Linked DNA regions of Blastococcus saxobsidens DD2. The protein of the gene in region 1 interacts with the protein of each later gene in a pairwise test. Links are inferred from orthologs where the notes say so. Each region holds a gene or a part of one and is shown on either strand. Other genes may lie near its edges.

What was found.
Region 2: the proteins of BLASA_RS19460 (region 1) and rlmB interact in binary tests that used the Escherichia coli proteins (3 or more experiments, as listed by UniProt). The link is inferred for Blastococcus saxobsidens DD2 from one-to-one orthologs.

The regions. Positions count from the first base shown.
Region 1 is NC_016943.1:4,121,287-4,124,507, reverse strand. The notes cover bases 148-3,060. They hold BLASA_RS19460 (NAD(P)H-hydrate dehydratase), read left to right. Parts: upstream 148-827; coding sequence 828-2,294; downstream 2,295-3,060. Other genes in these bases: alr (alanine racemase), read left to right, coding at 2,291-3,060; BLASA_RS19465 (holo-ACP synthase), read left to right, coding at 445-831; glmS (glutamine--fructose-6-phosphate transaminase (isomerizing)), read left to right, coding at 148-329. In the rest of the region: more of glmS, read left to right, coding at 1-147; more of alr, read left to right, coding at 3,061-3,221. UniProt on the Escherichia coli protein: Bifunctional enzyme that catalyzes the epimerization of the S- and R-forms of NAD(P)HX and the dehydration of the S-form of NAD(P)HX at the expense of ADP, which is converted to AMP.
Region 2 is NC_016943.1:586,714-590,020, reverse strand. What follows is about bases 49-3,047. They hold rlmB (23S rRNA (guanosine(2251)-2'-O)-methyltransferase RlmB), read right to left. Parts: upstream 2,042-3,047; coding sequence 1,055-2,041; downstream 49-1,054. Other genes in these bases: cysS (cysteine--tRNA ligase), read right to left, coding at 2,041-3,047; BLASA_RS02750 (DUF445 domain-containing protein), read left to right, coding at 49-946. Outside these bases: more of BLASA_RS02750, read left to right, coding at 1-48; more of cysS, read right to left, coding at 3,048-3,307. UniProt on the Escherichia coli protein: Specifically methylates the ribose of guanosine 2251 in 23S rRNA.

The DNA.
Region 1 (3,221 bases):
ACGGGCCGATCGCGGTCATCGACCAGGGCACCCCCGTGGTCGTCGTCGTGCCGTCGCCGCGCAGCCGCAACTCGGTGCACGGCAAGGTCGTCTCGAACATCCAGGAGGTCCGGGCCCGCGGGGCGCGCACGATCGTGATCGCCGAGGAGGGCGACGACGACGTCGTCCCCTACGCCGACCACCTCATCCGGGTGCCGCGCACGCCGACCCTGCTCGCGCCGGTCGTGACCACCGTGCCGCTGCAGATCCTGGCCTGCGAGATCGCCGACACGCGCGGCTACGACGTCGACCAGCCGCGGAACCTGGCCAAGAGCGTCACCGTCGAGTGAACTCGCTCGATGATGATCAGGTGACCTGGTCATCAGTGGTCCTGGCTCACCGTCGACCGTGAGCCAGGACCCCGTGCGGTGAGCCAGGACGCCGCGGAGGCGGCAGACTGGCCGGGTGATCATCGGGGTCGGGATCGACGTCGTGCCGGTGGAGCGCTTCGCACAGTCGCTCGCCCGCACACCGGGGCTGCGCGACCGGCTGTTCACCGCGGCCGAGCAGCGCACCCCCTCGGGTGGCCCCCGGACCGGCGAGTCGCTGGCCGCCCGGTTCGCGGCGAAGGAGGCCCTGGCCAAGGCGCTCGGCGCCCCCGGCGACCTGCGCTGGCACGACGCCGAGGTCACCGTCGGCGAGCACGGCCGCCCGCACCTGGAGGTGCGCGGCTCGGTGGCCGGCCGGGCGGCGCAGCTGGGCGTCACGTCCTGGCACGTCTCCCTCAGCCACGACGGGGGCATCGCCTCCGCGGTCGTCGTCGCCGAGGGCTTGGGCCGGGAGACCACGTGATCGGCCTGTTCACCGCGGCGGAGATCCGCGCGGCGGAGGCCCGGCTGCTGGCGGCACTGCCGGACGGCGCCCTGATGCAGCGTGCGGCGACCGGGTTGGCCACCGTCTGCCTCCGCCTGCTCGGCCGCTCCTACGGTGCGCGCGTCACCCTCCTGGTGGGCGCGGGCAACAACGGCGGTGACGCGCTGTTCGCCGGGGCGCGGCTGGCCTCCCGCGGTACGCAGGTCACCGCCGCCCTGCTGGCTCCGGAGCGGGCGCACGAGGCGGGGCTGACCGCATTCCGGCGGGCCGGTGGCCGCGTTGTCGCACCCGAGGCGGCCGGGCCGGCCCTCGAGCGGGCCGATCTCGTGCTCGACGGGATCACCGGGATCGGGGGCTCCGGCGGGCTGCGGCCGGACGCCGCCGCGCTGGTGGACCGGGCCGCCGCGGGACCGGCGCTGATGGTGGCCGTCGACGTGCCCAGCGGGGTGGACGCCGACACCGGTGCGGTCGACGGGGCAGCCTTCGCCGCCACGCACACCGTGACCTTCGGCGCGGTCAAGCCGGGGCTGGTCGTGGGGCAGGGGCGCGGCCACGCCGGCGAGGTGCACCTCATCGGCATCGGCCTGGACGAGCACCTGCCGGCCCCGGCCGCGTGGCAGCTCACCGACGCGGACGCCGCGGCCCGCCTGCCGCTGCCGGACGCCGACGACGACAAGTACACCCAGGGCGTGGTCGGGATCGTCGCGGGATCGGCCACCTACCCCGGCGCCGGCGTCCTGTGCACCGGAGCCGCGCTGCGCACCCGACCCGGGCTGGTGCGCTACGCCGGGACAGCCGCCGACGGCGTGCGTGCCGCCTGGCCCGAGGCGATCGTCACCGATGGCCGGCCCGGCGATGCCGGCCGGGTGCAGGCCTGGGTGGTGGGCCCGGGCATGGGCACCGACGACGACGCCCGCAGCGTGCTGGCCGAAGTCCTCGCCACCGATCTGCCGGTGCTCGCGGACGCCGACGCGCTGACGATGCTGGCCCGCGAACCGGACCTCGCGCGCAACCGTCCTGCACCGACGGTGCTCACCCCGCACGACCGCGAGTTCGCCCGGTTCGGGTACGGGCCCGGCTCCGACCGGATCGGCGCCGCCCGCCGGCTGGCGGCCGACCTGGGCGCCGTCGTCCTGCTCAAGGGCGAGGCCACCGTGGTCGCCGACCCCGGTGGCACCGCCTTCGTCAACGCCACCGGCACGCCGTGGCTCGCCACGGCCGGCACCGGTGACGTGCTGTCGGGCATCACCGGCGCCCTGCTGGCCACCGGGCTGCCGGCCGTCGAGGCGGCGGCCGTGGCCGCGCACGTCCACGGCCGCGCCGGCCAGGTCGCCGCCGCGCGGGGGCCGCTGATCGCCGGCGACCTGGTGCGGCACCTCCCCGAGGCGATCAGCCGGGTGCGCGGGGTCCGGCCGGACCGCCTGCCAGACTCGGGGGCGTGACCAACGGGACCCGGGCCGAGGTGGTCGTCGACCTCGATGCCATCGCGGCGAACACCGCGGTGCTGCGCGGGCGGGTCGCCCGCCCGCTGATGGCGGTGGTGAAGGCCGACGGCTACGGCCACGGCCTGGTGCCGGCCGCCCGGGCGGCGCTGGCCGGGGGAGCCGACCAGCTGGGTGTCGCGGTGCTGGACGAGGCGCTGGCGCTGCGTGCCGCCGGGGTGACGGCGCCGGTGCTGGCCTGGCTGCACGGCCCGGGCGCCGACTTCGCCGCCGCGCTGGCCGCGGACGTCGAGGTGTCGGTCAACGCGGCGTGGGGGCTGGCCGAGGTGGTCGCCGCGGCCCGGACCACCGGCCGCGCCGCCCGGCTGCACCTGTGCGTCGACACCGGGCTCTCCCGCGAGGGCGCGCCCGCCGCCGAGTGGCCGCGGCTGGTCGCCGCGGCGGCGCGGGCGCAGGCCGACGGCGACGTCGAGGTCGTCGGGCTGTGGAGCCACATGGCCTACGCCGACGCCCCGACGCACCCCACCATCGGCGCGCAGGTGCGGGTGTTCGAGGAGGCCGTCGCGGTCGCGCGCGCCGCCGGCCTCACCGGCGCCCGCCGGCACCTGGCCAACTCCGCGGCCACCGTGGCCCTGCCGGAGACCTGGTACGACATGGTGCGCCCGGGCGTCGCCGTCTACGGGCTGGACCCGCTCGGCGGGGACGCCGCCGCCCACGGGCTCCGGCCGGCGATGACGGTGCGGGCCGCCGTCGCGCTGACCAAGCGGGTGCCGGCCGGGGCGGGGGTGTCCTACGGGCACACGTACACGACGCCCGCCGAGACGACGCTGGCGCTGGTGCCGGTCGGCTACGCCGACGGGGTGCCGCGGGCCGGCGGCAACCGGGCTCCGGTCCTCGCCGCCGGCGCCCGCCGGACGATCGCCGGGC
Region 2 (3,307 bases), 3.5 Mb from region 1 along the record:
CTTCCTGACCGCGGCCGTCGTCGACCACACGCTCGAGACGATCGACCTCCCCGGCCGGCTGGGCACGTTCCTCGCCGCCCCCGGCCGGGCCGAGCGGCTGGCCGGTGACGCCGGGGTGGCCCTCTCCGGGCTGGGCGACCTGATGCGCGACGACGACCTGCGCCCCGCCGTCGCCGCGCTCGTCGAGCGCAAGCTGCACGAGACCCCCGCCGCGCCGGCCGTCGCCCGGGCGCTGGAGCTCGTGGTCGACGGGGACCGGCACCAGGAGGTGCTGTCGGCCGGCCTGCGCGGCCTGGCCCGGTTCCTCGAGGAGAACCGCCTGGTCTTCCGGGCACAGCTCGGGGACGCCTCCCCCGCGTGGGTGCCCGACTGGGTCGACGACCGCGTCTTCGACCGGGTGTTCGCCGGCCTGCAGGGCTTCCTCGACGAGGTGGGCGACGACCCGCGGCACGAGCTGCGCCGCTCCTACGACGCCCGGCTGCGGGCCTACGTGCACGCGCTGCGCACCGATCCCGCCACCGCCGCCCGGATCGAGGAGCTCAAGGCGGAGCTGCTCCAGCACCCGGCCGTGCGCACCTGGTCGGGCTCGCTGTGGACCCAGGCCAAGGACGCCGTCCTCGCGGCCGCGGCCGACCCCTCGTCGGAGCTGCGCAGCCGGGTCGCCGGGCTGATCACCGACACGGCCCAGCTGCTGCAGACCGACCCCCGGGTGCGGGAGCTGGTGCAGAAGCAGGGCCGGCGGGCCGCCGTCTACCTGGTCGAGCGGTTCTCCGGCGACCTCGCCGACCTGGTGGGCACCACCGTCGCCCGCTGGGACACCGACGAGACCAGCCGCCGCATCGAGCTCCAGGTGGGCCGAGACCTGCAGTGGATCCGGGTCAACGGCACCGTCGTCGGCGGCCTCGCCGGCCTGGTGATCTACACCGTCGCCCAGCTGCTGTCGTGACGAGCGGGGCCCGGAGGGTCCCCGAGGAACGACAGGGAGCCGCCCTGCGAGGGCGGTCGAGGAGCGTGGCCCGGAGGGTCACCGACGAGAGCCGCGGAACGGCTCAGCTCAACGCGAGGAGCTACCTGGCCGCGGTGCGGCCCGGAGGGACGCGATCTGGTAGAGCGCGATTCCCGCCGCGACGCTGACGTTGAGCGACTCGGTGTCGCGGTCGATCGGGATGCGAACGACGACGTCGCACCGCTCGCGCACCAGCCGCGACAGGCCGGTGCCCTCGGCGCCGACGACGAGCGCGACCGGGTCGGCGAAGCCGTCGAACGCGTGCAGGTCGACGTCGCCGTCCCCCGCCAGGCCGACGGTCATCAGGCCCGCGTCCTGGTAGGAGCCGAGCGCGCGGGCCAGGTTGACCGCCCGGGCCACCGGGATCCGGGCCGCGGCGCCGGCGCTGGTGCGCCAGGCCGACGCCGTCATCCCGACCGCCCGCCGCTGCGGGACGACCACCCCGTGCGCGTCGAAGGCGGCCGCGGAGCGGACGACCGCGCCGAGGTTGCGCGGGTCGGTGACGCCGTCCAGCGCGACGATCAGGGGCGGCCGGCCGGAGTCGCGGGCGATGTCGACCAGGTCGTCGGGGTGCGCGTAGTCGTAGGGCGGGACCTGCAGGCCGATGCCCTGGTGCAGAGCGCCCTGCGACATCCGGTCGAACTCGGCCTTGCCCACCTCGAGCAGGGGCAGCCCGCGGTCGGCGGCCAGCGCCAGCGCCTCGGCGATCCGCTCGTCGGTGGCGCGGTGAGTGTCGCCGGTGACGACGTACAGGGCGGTGGCGGGGATCCTGGCCCGCAGCGCCTCTACGACCGGGTTGCGACCGAGCAGCAGCTCCGGCTGCTCCTCGGACTTCGCGCGGGCACGGGCCCGGTCGGCCCGCTGACGCTGCTCGGCGGCGGCCCGCCGCTGAGCCGGGTGGCCGGGCCGCGCCTCGGCCGGCGGGGTCGCGCCCCGGCCGGCGAGGGACCGGCGGTTCTTGCCGCCGGTCCCGGCGGTCGCACGCTTCTTGCCCGCGCCGTCGCTGCGGCCGCGGCGCTGGCTGTTGCCGGCCATCAGGAGGTCAGCTCCCATCGGGGTCCCTGGGGGGTGTCCTCGACGGAGACGCCGAGGTTGGCGAGCTGGTCGCGGATCGCATCCGCGGCCGCGAAGTCCTTGCGGGCCCGGGCGGCCTGGCGCTGCTCGAGGACCAGCGCCACGAGGCCGTCGGCCGCCCGGCCGAGCTTCTCGTCGCCGCCGCTGGTGGCCCACTGCGGGTCCATCGGGTCGAGGCCGAGCACGCCGAGCATCGCGCGCACCGAGCCCAGCGTGCCGGCGACCGCGGCGTCGTTCCCGTCGGCGAGCGCCGTGTTCCCTTCCCGGACGGTCTCGTGGACGGCCGCGATGGCCGCCGGCGTCGCGAGGTCGTCGTCGAGGGCGCTGCTGAAGTCGGCGCAGAAGACCGGGGCACCGGCGCCCGCCCCGACCCGCTCCGCCGCGCGCTTCACGAAGGACTCGATCCGCCGGTAGGCCGAGCCGGCCTCCTCCAGCGCCGCATCGGTGAACTCGATCGTCGAGCGGTAGTGCGGGGCGACCAGGTAGTAGCGCAGCTCCACCGGCCGGACCCGCGTGACCACCTCGTCGACCAGCGCGGTGTTGCCCAGCGACTTGCTCATCTTCTCGCCGCCGAGGGTGACCCAGCCGTTGTGCAGCCAGTACTGGGCGAACCCGTCACCGGCGGCCCGCGACTGCGCCTGCTCGTTCTCGTGGTGCGGGAACCGCAGGTCCAGGCCACCGCCGTGGATGTCGAACTCGGGACCGAGGTAGCGCTCGGCCATCGCCGAGCACTCGAGGTGCCAGCCGGGGCGGCCGCGGCCCCACGGCGTGGGCCACGAGGCGGTCTCCGGCTCCCCCGGCTTGGCGGCCTTCCACAGCGCGAAGTCGCGCGGGTCCCGCTTGCGGTCGTCGGTCTCGGTGTCGGCCGCCGGCTGGAGGTCGCCGAGCTTCTGGCCGGTCAGCGCCCCGTACTCGGGGAACGACCGGACGTCGAAGTAGACGTCGCCGTCGACGGCGTAGGCGTGGCCCCGCCGGATCAGCCGGTCCATCAGCTCGACCATGTCGGGAACGTGCCCGGTGGCCCGCGGCTCGTACGTGGGCGGGAGCACGCCGAGGATGTCGTACGCCCGGGTGCAGGCCCGCTCGTTGTCGTACGCCCACGCCCACCAGGGGACGCCGTTGGCCTCGGCCTTCGCCAGGATCTTGTCGTCGATGTCGGTGATGTTGCGGACGTAGGTGACGTCGAGCCCCTGCGCGGTCAGCCACCGGCGCAGGACGTCGAAGGCG